DNA from 2 places in the Nocardia sp. NPDC050378 genome. Region 2 is predicted to be linked to the other one. Evidence: riboswitches for the same ligand, from Rfam matches in the RefSeq annotation. Region 2 holds a riboswitch; the other holds the start of a gene.

What was found. Region 2 has a riboswitch for cobalamin ahead of AB0I35_RS29555 (CbtB-domain containing protein). Riboswitches for the same ligand answer to the same signal wherever they lie in the genome.
Region 1: linked by a shared signal. The riboswitch ahead of AB0I35_RS26175 (iron ABC transporter permease) and the one ahead of AB0I35_RS29555 (CbtB-domain containing protein) in region 2 are both predicted to bind cobalamin.

Annotation. Positions count from the first base shown of each region.
Region 1 covers NZ_JBFAKI010000016.1:3,568-10,788, reverse strand. The annotation lists gene AB0I35_RS26190 (ABC transporter ATP-binding protein) at 1-593, opposite strand, end outside; gene AB0I35_RS26185 (ABC transporter permease) at 569-1,429, opposite strand; gene AB0I35_RS26180 (ABC transporter substrate-binding protein) at 1,429-2,520, opposite strand; cobalamin riboswitch at 2,603-2,726, shown strand; gene AB0I35_RS26175 (iron ABC transporter permease) at 2,759-3,790, shown strand; gene AB0I35_RS26170 (ABC transporter ATP-binding protein) at 3,787-4,719, shown strand; gene AB0I35_RS26165 (ABC transporter substrate-binding protein) at 4,716-5,750, shown strand; gene AB0I35_RS26160 (nitroreductase family deazaflavin-dependent oxidoreductase) at 5,755-6,183, opposite strand; gene AB0I35_RS26155 (ROK family protein) at 6,216-7,221, opposite strand, start outside.
Region 2 covers NZ_JBFAKI010000022.1:9,089-16,309, forward strand. The annotation lists gene AB0I35_RS29510 (ABC transporter permease) at 1-749, shown strand, start outside; gene AB0I35_RS29515 (DUF4240 domain-containing protein) at 757-1,209, opposite strand; gene AB0I35_RS29520 (helix-turn-helix domain-containing protein) at 1,247-1,843, opposite strand; gene AB0I35_RS29525 (NAD(P)H-dependent oxidoreductase) at 1,947-2,600, shown strand; gene AB0I35_RS29530 (multidrug efflux SMR transporter) at 2,597-2,917, shown strand; gene AB0I35_RS29535 (SRPBCC domain-containing protein) at 2,973-3,419, shown strand; gene AB0I35_RS29540 (OsmC family peroxiredoxin) at 3,472-3,909, shown strand; gene AB0I35_RS29545 (hypothetical protein) at 3,914-4,366, opposite strand; gene AB0I35_RS29550 (CbtA family protein) at 4,403-5,173, opposite strand; gene AB0I35_RS29555 (CbtB-domain containing protein) at 5,164-5,364, opposite strand; cobalamin riboswitch at 5,398-5,547, opposite strand; gene AB0I35_RS29560 (antibiotic biosynthesis monooxygenase) at 5,574-5,897, opposite strand; gene AB0I35_RS29565 (alpha/beta hydrolase) at 6,013-6,747, shown strand; gene AB0I35_RS29570 (A/G-specific adenine glycosylase) at 6,758-7,221, opposite strand, start outside.

The sequences.
Region 1 (7,221 bases), on a different contig from region 2:
AGCAGGGCCTCGTCCACGTCATGGGTCACCAGCAACACGGCGGGCTGATGCCGTGCGCACAGCGCCTGCAACAGCGAGTGCATGCGGATCCTGGTGAGGGCGTCGAGCGCGCCGAACGGTTCGTCGGCCAGCAACAGTTCCGGCTCACGCACCAGCGATCGGGCCAGCGCCACCCGCTGCTGTTCGCCACCGGAAAGCTCACGGGGCCAAGCCTTCTCGCGTCCACCGAGGCCTACCTCGGCCAGCGCTGCCCGGCCGCGCTCGGCGGCGTCGCGGCCGGTGAGTCCGAGCACCACATTGTCGAGTACCCGTGCCCAGGGCAGCAGCCGCGAATCCTGGAACACCACAGCGCGTCGGCCGGGAACGGTGAGCTCCCCGGAACCGGGCACCTGTGCGTCGAGTTCGGCCAGGGCGCGCAACAGCGTGCTCTTACCGGACCCGCTGCGCCCCAGCAGCGCGACGAACTCGCCACGACGGATCGCAATATCTATACCCCGCAATATGACACGCTGCCCGAAGCCACGGGTGAGACCCCTGGTCCGCACCACCGCGCGGTCGTCGCGCTCGATCAGTCGCCCAGCGTCTGTCGCCATGCCAGCACCTTTCGTTCCGTTGTCCGCACGGCGAGGTCGCCGAAGAGTCCGAGAAGTCCGTAGATCACCAGGCCGACCACGATCACGTCGATCTGTCCGTAGGTGCGCGCCTGCGTCATCAGGTATCCGATGCCGCTGGTCGCGTTCACCTGTTCGACGACCACCAGCGCCAGCCACGAAATCGTCACCGCGAGCCGCAGCCCGAGAAAGAAGCCGGGCAGCGACCCGGGCAGTGCGACGCGGCGCAGGAATCCCCACCGCGACAGCCCCACCGTCTCGGCCAGCTCCACGTACCGCGCGTCCACACCGCGCAGATACGCATGGGTGTTGAGGTAGATCGGGATCAGCACGCTGGTCGTGATGACGATCAGCTTCATCTCCTCACCGATCCCGAACCACACGATGAACAGCGGGATCAGCGCCAACGTCGGAATGGCGCGTTTGATCTGCACCGGGCCGTCGACCAGCGCCTCCCCGATTCGGCTCAACCCGGCGATCAGCGCCAGCACCACCCCGATCACCACACCGAGCACCAGCCCGATCACCGCCCGTTGCAGCGAGGTGAGCAGATTGGACTGCAGTCGCCCGTCCGCGATCAACTCCCCCGCCGTCCGCGCGACCGTCCACGGTGCGGGCAATGTCTCGGGATCGAGTGCACCCGTGGCCGATCCGACGACCCACGCGCCGACGAGTAACGCCGGACCGAGCGCGAAACCGAACGGAATGGGCTTGCCGGGGCCGAGCCTTCGCTTACCGCGTCCACGCGGAGCCAATTCGGGTTCGCCGGTCCGGTGTGCCCGTACGCGCCGCAACACACCGGCTTCGAGGGTCGCCATCAGCTCACCGCCCCGGCGAAGGCCGCGCCGCTCGCGGTGACGGCCTCGGTGACCGCCGCGTCGAAACGCAGGTCGAAACCGTCGGCGGCGGTGATCTTCCTCGGCAACTCACCGGCGGCATCGATCGCGTCGATCGTGCTCTGCTGACGCGCGACCAGCCGCTGGTCCAGGTGCGGGAACGTATAGGTGCCGAGCGACTCCACGATTCGCCGCGCGTCGTCGGGGCTCACCTTCTGGTTGCGCACGTAGTACGCCTCGGCCCATTCGGCACTGTGGGTGTTGGTCCAGTGCCATGCCCGCACGAACGCGCCGACCAGGGCCCGGGTCGCGGCCGCCTTCGCCGGATCCTGCACCACGGCACGTCGCGCGTACACATAGGCGAGCCCGCTGTAGATGCCGCTCGTCTCCGAATCCGGGATCAGCGACGTGCCGGGAGTGCGCAGCAACCTGGTCACATTCGGTTCGATCAGCGGCGCCACCTCGACCTGTCCGGTGCGCACCGCGTCGAGGAACTCCGCGAGCTGCAACCGGATCAATTGCACGTCACCGGTTTTCAGACCCGCCTTGCTCAGCGCCTTCAACACCGCCGCCTGCTGGGCGGTGCCCTCGGCGTAGGCGATCTTGCGCCCCTTCAACTCCGTGAGCTTCGTGATCGACAAGCCCGGGGCGACAGCGAGTTTCAGCGCCTGCGGATTGGTCTGGTACGAGCCGACGATCGGCACGTCCTGTCCCGCCGCGAGTGCGTGGATCGGCGGTACGTCACCGACCTGGCCCACATCGGCCGCGCCGGCCCGGAAGGCCTCCAGGATCGCGGGCCCGCCGACGAAATTCGCGAACTCGATCTTGAACGGCAGCTTGTCCAGCTCACCCGAGAGCCGGAGCGCGTGCTGTAACCGCTCCTGCTGGTCGGCGACCACGAGGGTGGTGCCCGGCGGAACATCGGTCGGCAGCGGTGCGTCGGGGGTGCCGAGTGGTTTGTCGTCGCCGCCCGCGCACCCGGTCAGGCCGAGAGTCGCAGCGGTGGCCACCGCGAGGAAGGCGGCGGTGACGCGGCCACGCAGGCCGTGCGCAGAGGTGTTCGGTCGGTACATACCCGGATTCAAGCAACCGGACAAACCGGCGAACACCCTTTGCCTTACCGTGAGCCGAACCCGGCGCTGTGCCGGCACCCGGTGCCACGCTACAGTCGGTGGGTCATCCCCGGTGGGTGCGGGAATCCGGTGCAATTCCGGGACGGTCGCGCCACTGTGATCGCCTCACGGCGAAAGTCAGACCTCCCTCGCCGGGCACCCTCTGAAAGGGCCGCGCCTTGCCTCTGGAGAAGCCGCGATGATCCGTGCACGGATCTCGCTCGCACTACCCGTGCTCGCGGTGTTGCTGCTGGTCGCCATGATCGCCGCCACCGGTTTCGGCGCGGAGACCGTTCCGGTGCGCGCGGTGCTCGACACTCTCGGCGCCCGGCTCACCGGAACTACCCCCACCGACCCCGGCATCGACACCATCGTCTGGCAGCTGCGCGTCCCGCGCACCATCCTCGCCGCCGTGGTCGGTGCCGGTCTCGCGGTGGCGGGCGCCGCGATGCAGACCCTGGTCCGCAACCCGCTCGCCGACCCCTACCTGCTCGGTGTCTCCTCCGGCGCGGCCGTCGGCGCGGCGGCCGTCATCACCTCCGGCCTGTTCGCGGGGGCGGGCATATGGGCGTTGTCCGGTGGTGCGTTGGCCGGCGCTTTCGGTGCGGCGACCCTCGTATTCCTCATCGCCCTGGCGCAGGGCGGACTCACCCCGTTGCGGCTGGTGCTCACCGGTACCGTGCTCGGCTCGGCCTTCGCCGCGTGCAGCAGCTACCTGGTGTTCCGCAGCACCGATCCCGCCGCCGCCGAATCGGTGCTGTTCTGGCTGCTCGGCAGCCTCGCGGGCGCGGACTGGTCGACCCTTGCCCTCCCGCTGATCGTCGTCGCGCTCTGTGCCACGATCCTGGTCGCGATCGCGGGTTGGCTCGACGCCCTCACCCTGGGCGCCGACACCGCCTCCTCCCTCGGCGTACCGGTGACCGGCCTGCGGATCGGGTTGTTCGTGCTGCTCGCGGTGCTCGTCGGTGTGCTGGTGGCGGTGTCGGGTGGGATCGGTTTCGTCGGCCTGGTCGTCCCGCATGCCGCGCGCATGATCGTCGGCCCACGACATCGTGATCTGCTGCCCGCCTGCGCGCTGTGCGGGGCACTGTTCCTGGTGGTCGCCGATGCCGCCACCCGGGTGCTGGTGCGCCCCACCGAGATTCCGGTCGGTGTCCTCACCGGCCTCATCGGCGCCCCCACCTTCCTGCTGCTGATGGGCAGGCGCCGCTACCGATTCGGCACCTCATGAACGACGAACATCCGCTGAGCCCGCAGACCCACCGACCCGACACGCATTCGCCCGACGAGCCGCAGGCATTCGGACCGAACCCGCGCTCCGGCGCCGAACCGCACACATCCAGACCGGAAACGCCTGCCACCGAGCCACTTCCCCTCGCAGCTGGCCGCATCCGTGTGCACGACCTCTCTTGCGCGATCGGTCGACGCATCGTTGTCGAAGGTGTCGACTTCTCGATCGAGCCGGGCGAAACCATCGGGATCGTCGGGCCCAACGGCAGCGGCAAGACCACCCTGCTGCGCACCTTGTCCGGCGTGCACAGGCCGCGTTCGGGCCGGGTACTCGTCGACGACGAGGTCCTGCACGAGCTGCGCCCCCGCCGCCGCGCCGCGACCGTCGCCCTGGTGGCGCAGGACGAGATCCCACCCGACGACATGCTGGTCGGCGAGGTCGTCGCGCTCGGCCTCACGCCGTATCTCCCGCCGTGGGGTCTCGGCGCACCGCGCGAACAGCAGCGCGTGACACAGGCTTTGGCCTCGGTCGACCTGCACGGCTTCGCCGAGCGACCCGTGCGACAACTCTCCGGCGGCGAACGTCAACGCGTCCTGCTCGCCCGGGCACTCGTCCAGAACACCCCGGTCCTGCTCCTCGACGAGCCGACCAACCACCTCGATGTCACCCACCAGCTCGAACTGCTCACCCTGGTCCGCGGTCTGCGCCGCACGGTGGTCGCCGCCCTGCACGACCTGTCGCTGGCGGACCGCTATTGCGATCGGATCATCGTGCTGCACAAGGGTTCTGCCCGCCCACCCGTGCCACCGGCCGACGCGCTCTCCCCCGCCGTCGTCGCCGAGGTCTTCGGTGTCGACGCCAACCGCGTCCGGCATCCGGTCACCGGCGAGGACCACCTGTTGATCACCCCGCGAGAGGCACGACGATGAACAAGCACCCCGGCCGGATCCTGGCCACCACCGCACTCGCCGCCGTACTCGCGGCCTGCACCGGCACCGCCGCCGAATCCACCACCACGGTGACGGTTCGCAATTGCGGTGTGGAGACCGGTTTCCCGGCACCAGCACAGCGCATGTTCGTCAACGACGGCAATCTCATCTCGATGGTGCTGGCACTGGGTGCCCAGGATCAGGTCGCGGCGGTCTCCAGTGTCAAACGCGACGCGGCCACCCTGCGCGCCCACTACGGCGCCGAGATCGTCGACGGCCTCAATGACGTCGCCCCCGAATATCCTTCGCGCGAAACGGTTCTCGCCCAACGACCCGACGTGATGGTCGCCGGCTGGAGCTACGGCTACGACGAGGCGAGCAACCTCACCCCCGCCTCCTTGCGCAAAGACGGCATCGCCGCCTACGTACTCACCGAGAGCTGCCGCCAGGCCGACGGGGGTGCCGCGCGCGGCACCGTGGAACCGTGGACGGCGCTGCGCACCGATCTCACCGATCTGGGTGTCATCACCGGCCGCACCGCCCGCGCAGGCGAGGTCACCGCCGATCTCGACACCAGGCTGGCGGCCCTTGCGGCCGCTCCGAAACCGGCGAAGGCCCCCACCGTCTTCCTCTTCGACAGCGGCACCGACACCATCTATTCGAGCGGGAAATTCGGTGCGCCCCAGGCGATTCTGGAGGCGGCGGGCGCCCGCAACATCCTCGACGACGTCGCCGACACCTGGACCAAGGTCTCCTGGGAGCGCCTGGCAGCCGCCGACCCCGACGCCGTCATGTTCGTCGACTACCCCGGCCAGACCTACGCACAGAAGGTCGACATACTGCGCGGCAAACCCGGCATCAACAACCTGCGGGCGGTGCGGGAGAGCCGCTTTTTCAATCTGCCTTACGCCCTGTGGACGAGCGGACCGCTCAATATCGACGCCGCCGAGCAGATCCGCAAGCAATTGGAGGCCTGGAACCTGGTGCCCGCCTCGACCGTGGTCCCGCGCGCCGACGACGCGGTGCGCTGACCGGTCAGCGCCGGGTGAGCAGCACCAGCGGGATCTCGCGGGTGGTCTTGGTCTGGTAGTCGCCGTATCCCTTGTACGTCGCGACGACCTGCGGCCACAGGTCCGCCCGTTCGGCTTCCGTCGCGACGCGGGCGATCATCGGCTCGCGCGGACCGTTCTGCACGGCGACCTCGACCTCGGGGTTGTCGCGCAGGTTCAGGAACCAGGCGGGATGGGTGGGATCGCCGCCGCGCGAGGCGACGACGACGATCCGGTCCTCCTCCAGGATCGGAGCCGTGAGCATCACCGAACGCGGCTGACCCGACTTGCGTCCGATCGTGGTGAGTTCGAGCGACGGCATCCCCATCACGGTCTTGCCGATCCGCCCACCGGTGACAGCGAGCAGGGCACGGTGAACGCCGTTCATGATCTTCAGCTGCAGGTCACTTGGCATATCGGCAAATCTACTCGGTGCTCGCACCCAGGTCAGGCGTTTTGCGCGCGGGCCAGGGTCTGCAACGGATCGGTGAGCAGCTCGGCGAAGGCCAGTTCGGCGGCGCCGACGAGCGGGGCGTCGTCGGCGAGGGCGGAGGTGCGCAACCGGACCCGCTCGCGGACCGCCAGCAACCCGTCGACCGCCAGCCTGCTGCGCACCTGCGCCGCGGCAGCCAGGTAGATCTCGCGCAGGACCCCACCGAACACCACCATGGTCGGGTTGAACACGTTGACCAGGTTGGCTACGCCGTACCCGAGCCAGTCCCCCACCTGGTGCAGCGCGTCGCGGGCGTCGGCGTCGCCGCGCGCGGCCGCGTCGACGATCGCCGCCACCGCCGCCCGGCCGGTCAGGTCGCTGCGACCGGCCGCCGCGATCAGGGCGAGCTCACCGGCCTCGGCTTCCAGACAGCCTCGCGAGCCGCAGCGGCAGGCCCGGCCGCCGGGATTCACGATCATGTGCCCGACCTCGCCGCCGTACCCGCCTTCGCCACCGAGCAGTTCCCCACCCATGATGACGCCGCCACCGATCCCGACCTCACCGTGCAGGTAGATCAGGTCGCGGACCCCCGCCCCGACACCGCGCTCCCGCTCGGCGATCGCCCCGAGGTTCGCGTTGTTGCCCACCGCGACAGGCACACCGAGCCTTTCGGACAGCAACGCCCCGACCGGCACATCGACCCACCCGATATTGGGCCCGTACCGCACCACCCCGTCGCGCTCGCGCACCATCCCGCAGAACGCGAGCCCCACACCGGCGCACACCGCACCCTCATGCGCGGCGTCCATCATCGACTCCGTCATCCGCGCCAGTTCGGCGATCACCTCGTCCGGATCGAAAGTGCCCGTGTCACGCGGCATTTCGCACCGGTCCATGATCGCGCCACCCAAACCGACGCGCGCCACCGCGAGCCGGTCGGCACCCACGTCCAGCGCGAGGACATAGACCCGGTCGGATTCGGGGCGCACCACCAGCGACGGCCGCCCCGCTTTGCCCGTC
Region 2 (7,221 bases):
CCTTCGCCTACCTGTTCGACTACCTGGCCTACCGCTCCGGTGAGAGCGGCTCCATGTCCGACGGCTTGCCGCGCGATGTGCTGCTCGGCCGGCTCGTGCCGACCGCCGTACCCGAAGTATTCACCCAGGGTATGGCGATGTTCGGCGGTGCGCTGATGCTTGTTCTCGGCGCGCTGGCGGTGGGTAGTGGGTACGGCTGGGGGACGTGGAAGACCGTGTTCACCCAGGGGCCGGGCCGGGCGAACGCGGTCGGTGGGTTGCTGCTGAGCCTACTGGTGACGGTAGTCGTCCTGGTGTGTGCCGCGTTCGTCGTCGACCTCGGTGTCGCGTCCCTCATCGCGGTGACGGAAGGTCAGCCGGTCACATTGCCCGCACTCGACCGATCTCTTCTCGGAATCCTCACCGGCACAGCCATTCTGAGTATGTGGACCGCAGCGGGAGCCTTCATCGGCGCCCTCGCCCGCGGTCCCGCTCTCGCTGTCGGGCTCGGCCTGATCTGGGTTCTCGTCGTCGAGAACCTGCTGCGCGGGGTCGCGGGGATATTCGGCCCCATCGAAGCGGTCACCGATCTGCTTCCCGGCACCGCCGCGGGCTCACTGGCAGGGGCGATGCGCACGGTGGAAGGCCCAGCGACGCCTGGTGTCCTCGACATCCTGACCCGTGGCGAGTCCCTCGTCGTCCTCGCGGTCTACGTGACGATCTTCGCGACGGGAACCATCTGGCTCACCGCCCGCCGCGACCTCACCTGACCCCGATTCAGGACCACCCGGCCGGATTCGACGCCGTCTCCCTGGAGATTCCCGAATTCCGGTCGGGGAAGCTCCCGAACCGGTCCTTGTGCAGGTGGGCGAAGAAGTAGCCCATCTGCCCACATTCGCCGTGGGATCGCACGGCCCCCGGATCGGCCACAGCCGCGCGGTAGTAGTCGCGACCCAGCGCGACGACGAAGCCGCGGCGATAGAGGAACCCGTCGTCGGACCCCCCGATCACCGCGTGGATATCGGCACGGTCGATGTCGTAGAGCGCGCGCTCGGCCACGCGGTCCAGCGCAGTGAGCTCCTCGCTGGTGAAATCAGCACTGAGCGCGCGTAATTCGGCGAGGAACTGGTCGAGCCGACCCTCGGTTCGTGGCGCGCCGCAGGCATCCCAGGCGGATTCGATCATGGCCCAGAACCGGTCGACTTCGGCGTCGGTAGGCAGTGTCCTCACCCGCGTGACGGTAGCCGTAGCCACCGACACATCGCGCTTACCCGCCCCCGAGCAGCCGGTGAGCGAGGACCGACAGACCCGCGGTGATCTGCTCCGGGGACAAGCCGCGTTCGCGTTGCTGAAGGTAGACCTCGGCCGCCACGGGGGCCAGGACGGTATCGATCAGCGAATCGGGCTGGGGGATACCGGCTTCGACGAGCAGGGCCCGGACGTGCAGTGCCCAGAACCCGTAGGCGCCGGTGGCGAAGCGGGCTCCGCCGGTTTCGGCGCCGAGTACCAGATGGGCGTGGGCGCTGAGCAATTCGATCATGGCGGCATAGAACGCGGCGAGCCGCTCGGCGGGGGGAGCGCCGGGGCCGAGTGGGGGTTCGCCGCGCAGGAGCTGTTCCTGGACGGCACGTTCGTGTTCGTCGAGCAGGGCGACGGCGATGGCATTGCGGTCGGGGTAGCGGCGGTAGAGGGTGCCCCGGCCGACGCCCGCGGCCTTGGCGATGTCGTCCATGGTGACGGTGCGCGGGTCGCGGGTGGCGAAGAGGTCGGCCGCCGCGGCGAGCACTTTGGCGCGGTTGCGGGCGGCGTCGGTGCGTTCGGGTGGTGGTGCCGTGCCGGTGAGCAGATCGGATCGAGGCTCCATGGGGTCGACTCTAACCGAGATCCAGAAATATGGACAAGGTGTCCACTTGTGTTCTAGCCTTGGGTCAAGCGGACACAACGTCCGGTTATCGAAAGGTTCGACCATGACGCACCTGCTGCACCTCGACGCCAGTGCCAGGACTACTTCCCTCAGCCGCAGGCTCGGCGCGGAATTCGCGCGGGCCTGGCGTGCGGCGGCCCCCGAGGGCGCCTACACCTACCGCGACCTCGCCACCGACCCCGCGCCGTTCATCGACGAGGGCTGGACCGAGCTGTGTGATGCCGTCCTCGCGGCGGGCAGCACCGACCTCGATCGTCTGCCCGATCTCGCCGTCACCCCCGCCGCCCGCGCCGCGTGGCGCACCGTCGAACCCCTGCTCGCGCAATTGCTGGCCGCCGACGTGATCCTCATCGGCACACCGATGTACAACTACTCGATCCCCGCCACGCTCAAGGCCTGGCTCGATCAGGTGACTTTTCCGCGGATGTCGCTGGGGCACAGGCGCTTCGTCGTCGTCTCCGCACGCGGCGGCGCCTACTCGCCCGGCGCGCCGAAGGCCGCCTTCGACTATCAGGAGCGCTATCTGCGCGACTTCTTCGCGGGCCATTACGCCGTCACCGATACCGTTTTCGTCAATGCCGAACTGGCCAACGCGGTCTCGGACCCCAACCTCGCCCACCTGCGTACCGAGCACGAGGCCTCACTCGACGCCGCGATCGCCGAAGTACGCGTGCTCGCAAAGGACTACGCGCGATGAACTGGGTCTTGCTCGGCGTGGCCGGCCTGGTCGAAATCGCCTGGTCGCAGACCATCAAACCCACCGAGAACTTCACCAGGTTCGGCCCGACCCTGCTGTGCATCGCGCTCGGCTCGCTGGCGGTCTACCTGCTCTCGCGCGCCATGCAGACCCTTCCGGTCGGGACGGCGTACGCGGTGTTCACCGGGATCGGCGCGCTCGGGGCGATCGGTCTCGGCGTGCTCGTGCACAAGGACCCGCTCAGCGCGGGCCGGGTCTTGGCCCTGACGCTGATTCTCGGTGGCATCGTGCTCGCGCGCGTCACCAACCCCGAGTGACGCTGTGGCACACCCGATGCGGGCTCGGTGGGCACTTGACCGGTAGGGTCGGCTGATGGACCAGCCAGTTCGCCCCCCGGACCTGTCCACTCGGCCCCACGAGCTCACCGTCGAGCGAGTCATGAAGGCCCAGCCGAGCCTGCTGTACGCGGCTTGGACCCAAGGCCTCGACCTGTGGCTGGCCGTCCCCGGATCGGTTCTGATGCGACCCGCCGTGAACGAGCCCCTCTATTTCGACACCGGCTCGGCCGAGAAACGCAACCCGCACTACGGCCGCATCCTCGCGCTCGAGCCGAACCGCCGGATCGAGTTCACCTGGGTCACCGCCGCGACCGAAGGGGTGGAGACCGTGGTCGCCGCCGAGTTCCTGAAACAGCCACGCGGCATCAGGTTGCGGTTGCGGCACTCCGGTTTCGCCACCGCCGCCATCCGCGACCTGCATCAGCAGGTGTGGCCGGAGAAGCTGGAACGCCTCGACGAAGTGACGAGTATCCCGGTCTGAGCTCACGTAGGTTCGGTGTCGAACACACACTCTGGCTAACGAAAGGAACGTGATGGCGACTCGTAGCGCACGCACACTCTGGGCAGGCGGGCTGCAGGACGGCTCCGGGCAGGTCGAGCTGGTCAGCTCCGGCGTCGGCAAGTACGACGTGACCTTCCCCCGCCGCGCGGCCGACAACGCCGAGGGCACCAGCCCCGAAGAGCTCATCGCGGCCGCGCATTCGTCGTGCTACTCGATGGCGCTCTCGGCCGAGATCGCCAACGTCGGCGGCACGCCGGAGAGCCTCGACGTCACCGCCGACGTGACCCTCGGCCCCGACCCCGCGGGCGGTTTCCGGATCAGCAAGATCAAGCTGACCGTGCGCGCCGTCGCCTCCGGGATCGACGCCGAGGGCTTCTACACCGCGGCGACCGCGGCCAAGAACGGCTGCCCGGTGAGCAAGGCGCTCGCCGGTGTCGCCGAGGTGGAACTGGACGCCGAACTCATCTGAACACTCACCGCTGGGTGAACCAGCGGTGCGCTGCCGGGGTGTACATCGCCGGAATCGCGATCACCACCGCGAGGATGTGCACCGCCCGGCAGGCGACGAGGACAGCCGAATCGGGCGCGAGCTCACCGAACAGGGCGCCGAAGTCGTCGGTGGACAGCAGTACCGCCAGCGGTTCGATGATGAGCGAGACCAGCCCGATCATCCCGATACCGACGGTGAGCAGGGCCCGCGACACCCGGCTGCCGTTGGCCATGTGCATCGCGACCCCGAGCACCACCAGGTAGATGGCCAGCCGGGGCAGCAGACCCGTTGCGGTGGCGCCGAATTCGGTCCCACCGCGTCCGGCGCGCAGCAGTCCCTCGGCGACCCCGGCGGCCAGCGCGGTGACCAGCCCGGCGAAGGCCACGCGCACCGCCCCCGGACGGGCGACGGAAACAGAGAAGGCAGTGTCGGTCATGATGCCGACACTGCCCTCTCGTGGTACTCACGAGGATCACCCGGAGGTAGCGACCTCGCGTGCTACCGGAGTGCTACGCGCGCTGGACCATTCGGTGAGCGCGGCGAACACCAGTCCCAAAGCCGCCCAGAGGGTGGCGGTTTCGGCCAGTGACGCCACCCGGAACTGCCACAGCAGCGTCGCCGGGAAGTCGTCGGACACCTCGTTCACGCCCGGCAGCAGCACGTAACCGACCGTGGTGACCAGCACGAACGCGGCTACCGCGGCAACGAGCCGGAACGAGTCGAGCTGCCCGGCCAGCGCGCGATAGGCCGCGACGGCCGCCGCGACCGCGAGCAGGCCGAGCACGACAACGGCCACCCACAGCCAGGTGCGCTGATCGATGGTTTCCGGGTCGCCGACCGCCGGTGGATTGGCCGGGTACTTGAAGAACGGCACCGCGACGATCGCCGCCCACGCGAAACCCGCTGTGGTCAGCGACAATCGGGGCCCGCTCAGCGCGGTAAAGCGGCGAGCCACGTGCACAACGGCGGCGAAGATCGCCCCGAACGCCATTCCGGCCAGGGCGAGCGCGAGAAACTGACCCGCCTGCTGCCCAGATCGGCTGACCAGCGGTTCTTCGTCGTGCGCCTGGTCCTCGACGGTCCCGTGCGAATGCCCGCCGGACCCGGCCTCCTCGATGGCGATGGCCGCCTCGATATGGGGTTCGCCGATGAAATAGCCCACTGTCGCGGCCAGCAGGCCGGCGATCAGACCGGCCAGCAGGCCACGTAACAGCAGGGTTTTGAAGGATCCGGTCAGTGGCACGGGACACCGAGCAGGTGACGTCCGTCGTGCATCAGCTCGTGCAGGAACATCCCGCTACGCGAGACGGCCCCCTGGTCGAAACCGACCAGGTACAGCGTGAGCAGTGCGAGAAGAACGACACCGGCCGTGACCAGCACGGTAGCCAGGGTGTCGAGGCCGGTAGACCGGCTGGGTGAATGCGCGATAGCCATTCGGGTCCTCCTCCGGGATGCGCGTCCCGCGATCGAAGCGATAGGCGAGGGTGCCGATGTCTGGCTGTCCGCACCGGAATCCGGCACGGAATACAGTGGCGCGACCGCTCCGGAATCTCACCGGATTACCGCGCACCCTCGCGTAATTTCCCTCGAACTGTGACAGCCGCTGCCAGCGCGCGTCAATACATCCAGGGGAAACGCCCGGATCAGGACTTCGCGGGCACGTCCAGCACGACCTCGAACTCGAGCAGCGACGCACCGGTCGACACCGGCTTGGGCCGCTCGCCGTCGGCACCGTGACCGGCGTGCGCCGTGCGGGCCGGGCCGTCACGCCACGCGGCGAACGACTCCTCCGAATCCCACTGCGTCACCACGAAGTACCGGTTGTCACCGGCTACCGGGCGCAGCAACTGGAAGCCGAGGAACCCGGGCGAGTTCTCCACCGCGTGAGCACGCGCGGCGAACCGCTTCTCCAGCTCCGGGCCCGCGCCCTCGGGAATCTCGATCGCATTGATCTTCACAACAGCCATGAGCTCAGTCTATGGCGGCCGGCGCCGCGGGCCGGGTGCTCCTTCGTCGCACCCCTCCGATCAGTCCGGCTCGAGGCGGCCGAAAACCGATGCTCGAGCTGGCACAATCGGCTGGGTGTTGTACGACGAAGGTGGGGTCGGGGTGCCGATTCTGCTGTTGCACGGGCTGATGGGGAGTGCGCGTACCTGGTCGGATCAGGTGCCGTGGTTGCGCGCGCTCGGACATGTGTACACCTTCGATGCCGCAGGTCACGGCCGCGTTCCGCCCGCGGAGCTCACTACCGAGGCGTTCGTCGCTGACCTCGCCGAGCACACGGCGGCGATCACCGAACCGATGATCGTGATCGGGCATTCGATGGGTGCGCTGCACGGGTGGGTGTTCGCGGCGGCCCACCCCGACCGGGTCCGCGCGATCGTCGTCGAGGACATCGCACCGGACTTCACCGGCCGCACCGCTGCGCACTGGGCCGAACTCATCCACTCCTGGCCGCAACCCTTCCCCGACGCCCGGGCCGTGCTCGACTATTTCGGGCCGGTGGCCGGGCGGTACTTCCTGCGGGCGTTCACCGACTCGGGCGGCTACCGGTTGCACGGCGAGGTCGACACCTTCCGCGCGATTTCCGAGGAATGGGGAACGCGCGACTTCTGGGACGAATGGAAATCGCTGCGCGTGCCCGCCTTGCTCATCGAGGGCGAGCACACCATCACCCCGGCGGGGCAGATGCGGACGATGGCCGAGGTGCATCCGGACGCGGAGTACGTGCGAGTCCTCGGGGCGGGGCACCTGATTCACGATGAGCGGCCCGAGGAATACCGCGCGCACGTCGAACGGTTTCTGGCACGGGTTTGAGTGCCGGGTCTCAGGCTCCCTCGCCGGCCAGGGCGAACAGGCCGTCCTCGGTCTGCTCGACGAGCCCGTCGACCAGCAGGGAATCCAAGGCGCGGGCGCGCTGACCCGGGTCGCGCGCCCAGGCCATGTCCAGCCGCACCCGCTCGACCGGACCCGACGCATCACGCAACACGTCGAGCAGCCTGCCGCGCGCCTGGCGATCGGTGCCCTCGTACTTCTGCACCTTGCGCACCACCTCGGCGGCCGGCCTGCCCGCGTCGACCCAGGCGCAGCGCGGCAGCGGGCAGTTGCCGCAGTCGGGGTTGCGAGCCGTGCAGACCAGCGCGCCCAGTTCCATCAGCGCCGCCGAGAACTTCGCCGCCCGCGGCACCGAGACGGGCAGCAGCGCCTCGGTTTCGGCGAGGTCGCGCGAGGACGGGTTACCGGGTTCACGGCCGTGTACCGCTCGCGCCACCACGCGGCGAACGTTGGTGT